One region of the Kocuria himachalensis genome, then DNA from elsewhere that is predicted to be linked to it. Evidence: riboswitches for the same ligand, from Rfam matches in the RefSeq annotation. Region 1 holds a riboswitch; the other holds the start of a gene.

Region 1 (2,194 bases):
CCCCGTTCACCGTGGTCGCCCTCGCCGCCGGAGCACGCCACCTCGAGCTGCTCGCCGACCAGGCCGTCGAGACCCGCGCCGCGGTCGTGGCGACCAGCGGCACCGGTCAGGACGCCGCCCGGCTGGCACGGCTGATCGCGGAGCGGGCCGCGCCCGCCGGGGCGGCGGGCTACCGCCCGGACATCGAGCACGGGCCCGGCGCGGCGTCCGCGGCCGCCGCACATCCCGGCGCGGACCTCGTGCTCAACGGCATCACCGGCTCCATCGGGCTCGCGCCCACGCTGGCGGCGCTGCGGGCCGGGCACAAGCTCGCGCTGGCGAACAAGGAGTCGCTGATCGCCGGCGGCGCCCTCGTGAAGGCCGCCGCCGCGGCCACCGGGGACCCGGACGCCCTGATCCCCGTGGACTCCGAGCACTCGGCACTCGCGCAGGCGCTGCGCGGCGGCACCGCCGGAGAGGTCGACCGGCTCGTGCTGACGGCCTCCGGCGGACCGTTCCGCGGCCGGTCCCGCGCGGAGCTGGAATCGGTCACGCCGCAGGACGCGCTGCGCCACCCGACCTGGGACATGGGCCTGATGGTGACGACGAACTCGGCGTCCATGGTGAACAAGGCCCTCGAGGTGCTCGAGGCCCACCTGCTCTTCGACGTCCCCCTCGAGCGCATCGACGTGGTGGTGCACCCCCAGTCGGTCGTGCACTCCATGGTCCAGTTCGTGGACGGCTCCACCCTCGCCCAGGCCTCGCCCCCGGACATGCGCCTGCCCATCGCCCTCGGCCTGGCCTGGCCCCACCGGGTGCCCGGCGCCGCCCGGCCGTGCGACTGGACGCGCGCCGCGGAGTGGACCTTCGAGCCCCTCGACCCGGTGGCGTTCCCGGCCGTCGAGCTCATCAAGGCGGCGGGGGAGCGGGGCGGGACCTTCCCCGCCGTGTTCAACGCGGCCAACGAGGAGGCGGTGCACGCCTTCCACGACGGCCGGATCCGGTTCACCGCCATCGTGGACACGGTCGAGGCGGTGCTGGGCGAGCACGACGACGGCGGCCCGCTGGAGCTCGAGGCCGTGATGGCGGCCGAGCGCTGGGCCCGCCGGCGGGCCCGCGAGGTGATCGCCGGCTGACGGAGCGGGCCGCGGTCCGTGCTACGATTCCCGGCGGATGACGAGTCCCAGCGCGAAGCTCTGGCTAGCTGGGCGGCAACCCTCTCCCGTAGTGGGGTGCCCCAGGTGACCATCCGGCCACGGCGCGACGACGCAGCCGGCGGCAAGTACGGTTCGACCGCTCCGCGCCCACCGGCGCGACGACGCCCGCAACCGTGGACGCCGCCGGACCCTCGGGCCCTGGCGCCGACATCCGACTTCCTGGACCCATGGAAAGGCTCGACATGCGATCGCAGCGCCTCACCCTCCTCGCACTGGCCACCACCCTCAGCCTGACCCTCTCCGCCTGCGGAGGATCCGACCAGGCCGCCGCACCCTACGACGACGGCGTGATCAAGATCGGCACCGACGGCCGCACCCAGGTCCACGAGGCCTTCCTCGAGGAGGCGGAGGCGGCGGGGATCGAGGTCGAGCTGGTGGAGTTCACCGACTACAACCAGCCGAACGCCGCCCTCACCAGCGGTGACCTGGACATGAACTGGTTCCAGCACGGTGCGTTCCTGGCCGACTACCGGAACAACTCGGGCGAGGACATCGTCCCCATCGGTTCCACCTCGATCTACCCCCTGGGCCTCTACTCGGAGCGCTACGAGTCCCTGCAGCAGATCAAGGAGGGCGACGAGATCGCCGTCCCCAACGACGCGATCAACCTGGCCCGCGCCCTGCTCCTGCTCAAGTCCGCCGGTCTCGTCGAGTTCACCTCCGACACCACGGCGCCGTCCGAGCTGGACGTCGACGCCGAGAAGTCGAAGGTGAAGGTCACCCCGGTCTCGGCCGAGCAGACCGTCCTGTCCCTGAGCTCCACCGCCGGCGCGGTGGTGAACAACACCTTCCTGGCCCGGGCGGACATCGACCCCAACACGGCGCTCTTCTCGGACGGCGAGGACAACGAGAACGCCCTGCCCTACGTGAACTTCTTCGCGGCCACCGGCGCGAACAAGGACGACGAGACCCTCCACCAGGTCGCCGACCTGTTCCACACGGACGCCGTGCTGGCGGCCGAGCAGGCGGAGACCAAGAACACCGCGGTGTCGAAGGAC
Region 2 (2,194 bases), on a different contig from region 1:
GCGGCAGGAGGTCGGCGGCGGCCGGCGGATCGTCGGCTACGTGGGCCGGATCGCGCCGGAGAAGCAGGTCGAGGACCTCTCCGCGGTCGCGGACCTGCCGGGCACGCGTCTGGTGGTCGTGGGCTCGGGGCCGGAGGAGGACGCCCTGCGCCGCCGGCTGCCGCAGGCCCACTTCACCGGCCGCCGCAGCGGCGCGGACCTCGCGCGCATCATGGCCTCCTTCGACGTGTTCGTCCATCCCGGCGAGTTCGAGACGTTCTGCCAGACGATCCAGGAGGCCATGGCCTCCGGGGTGCCGGTCGTCGCGACCGGCCGGGGCGGGCCCCTCGACCTCGTGGACCGGTCCCGCACCGGCTGGCTCTATCCCCCGGGCGACCTCGGGGCGCTGCGCGGGCACGTGACCGACCTCCTGGGCGACGAGGCGAAGCGAGCCGCGTTCGGCGTCGCGGCGCACGCCGCGGTCCAGGGCCGGACGTGGGACGTGCTGGTCGGGCAGCTGCTCGAGCACTACGAGAGTGCGGTGGCGCTCTCGGGGCAGGGGCGCGGCGGACGCCACCGCCGGACCGCCTGAGGGCTACCGCCGCGCGGGGGACACGTCCAGCACGGAGGCCCCGGTACCGGCGTACCGCCCGGGCTCCGCGGTCAGCACGGTCAGCCCGTGCACCAGGGCCGTGGCCGCGGTGAGCCCCGCGAGCGGGTCGGCCTCCCCTGACGCGCCCAGCGCGCCCCACGCCCGGGCCACGGCGGCGTCCACCGGCAGCACCTGGCCCGGGAAGCGCAGCTCAAGCTGCTCCGCCCACAGCATCTCGTCCGGCCGTTCGGCGAGCAGCTCGGCGAGCGCGGTGGCCGGGAGGAAGAGCCGCCGGTGACCGTGCCGGCGCAGGACCTCGGCCAGCTCGGGGCAGCGCTCCGGGGTGCGCACCCCCAGCAGCACGGAACGGTCCAAGAGGAGGTCCACGGCGACGGGCCTCAGGCCGCGGCGGCGAGCTCCCCGCGGGCCGGAGCCAGCAGGAAGTCCACGAACTCGGTGCGGACCTGCACCGCGCGGGCGTAGTCCTCGAGGCTCATGGCGGAGGCGCTGATCGCCGGGACGCCCGGCGTCGGGTCGTTCCGGACGGAGTCCCTCGGCGCCGGGACGCTCGGGGAGGTCTCGGAGGCGCCCGCACGGGCGACGGCAGGGTGGCGGGGGTCGGACATGACCGGGATCCTTCGTGCGCTCTTGCTCGCACCGGGTACCGCTGCTGCGGCGATGCGAGCCGCTTCGTCATCCGAACCACCCGTGAACATGGGGTTGGTGCCCGGTCAAGTCGGAGCTTGCCGACCGGGTCTCTTGAAGCTTCCTCCATTGAACCACACCGGCGGGACCGCATCGGCGTGCGGCGTCCCGGCGGGTTCCGGGGCCATCCTCCTGTGCACCGGTCTTCCCCGGGGTGTCACCGCTCCGACACCTCGACGACACATCGATGCGCTGGAATGGGCTTCGAGCAACCGGGGACGGCGCCGGCGACGGCCCCGAGCATTACGTTCCGGTGACACAACTCACGACCCGCCTGTCGTGGTGTCGGAGCCGCGGGGTAGCCTGAACCTGCTTCTCGAGATGCGGCGTCCACGTGCTCGACCGGAGATCGACGATCCCCGACGGGTCCATGGAGGGGCTCCGACCCGTTGCGCGCCAACCCGATGTTCCCGGGTGGATCGGATGACGAAGCGGCGGGCAACGCCATCGGATGCCTGCAAGAACGTCAGGAGAAAACATGACCATGTCCGAAGAAAGAACAGCCATCACCACCGACCAGCGCGAGGAGTGGATCGACGTGACCGTCACCGCCCTCCCCGATCTGCACCTCGTCCGGCTCACGTCGACCGACGGGGACGTGCAGGAGTACTTGAGCCCTGAGGCCGACGACCTCGCCGCCGCGGCGGAGCACACGGAGGGAACCGCGCAATGGTGCGCCAAGTACCGTCAGCTCCTCGTTCCCGGAACCCTCGCGGCGACCGGACGGCACCCGTTCTTCAAGCTCCACCCCTCATCCCTCCCGATGTCGGCCTAACCGGCGGAGAGGACACGGCGGAGGCCGCAGCCCGTCGGGCTGCGCCCTCCGCCGTGCGGGGGCGGAACCGCGCGAGCACGTCCCACGGTGCGGAGTGTCCTGCCCCCAGGTGCCGGGTGACCGGGGGGGGTACGACGACAGAA

What was found. Region 1 has a riboswitch for S-adenosylmethionine ahead of ACYVM4_RS09650 (MetQ/NlpA family ABC transporter substrate-binding protein). Riboswitches for the same ligand answer to the same signal wherever they lie in the genome.
Region 2: linked by a shared signal. The riboswitch ahead of ACYVM4_RS11150 (hypothetical protein) and the one ahead of ACYVM4_RS09650 (MetQ/NlpA family ABC transporter substrate-binding protein) in region 1 are both predicted to bind S-adenosylmethionine.

Annotation. Positions count from the first base shown of each region.
Region 1 is NZ_BAAGPL010000015.1:83,832-86,025, reverse strand. It holds gene dxr (1-deoxy-D-xylulose-5-phosphate reductoisomerase) at 1-1,115, shown strand, start outside; SAM riboswitch class IV at 1,152-1,270, shown strand; gene ACYVM4_RS09650 (MetQ/NlpA family ABC transporter substrate-binding protein) at 1,379-2,194, shown strand, end outside.
Region 2 is NZ_BAAGPL010000016.1:69,778-71,971, forward strand. It holds gene ACYVM4_RS11140 (glycosyltransferase family 4 protein) at 1-571, shown strand, start outside; gene ACYVM4_RS11145 (PIN domain-containing protein) at 575-946, opposite strand; gene ACYVM4_RS11150 (hypothetical protein) at 970-1,197, opposite strand; SAM riboswitch class IV at 1,211-1,336, opposite strand; gene ACYVM4_RS11155 (hypothetical protein) at 1,755-2,051, shown strand.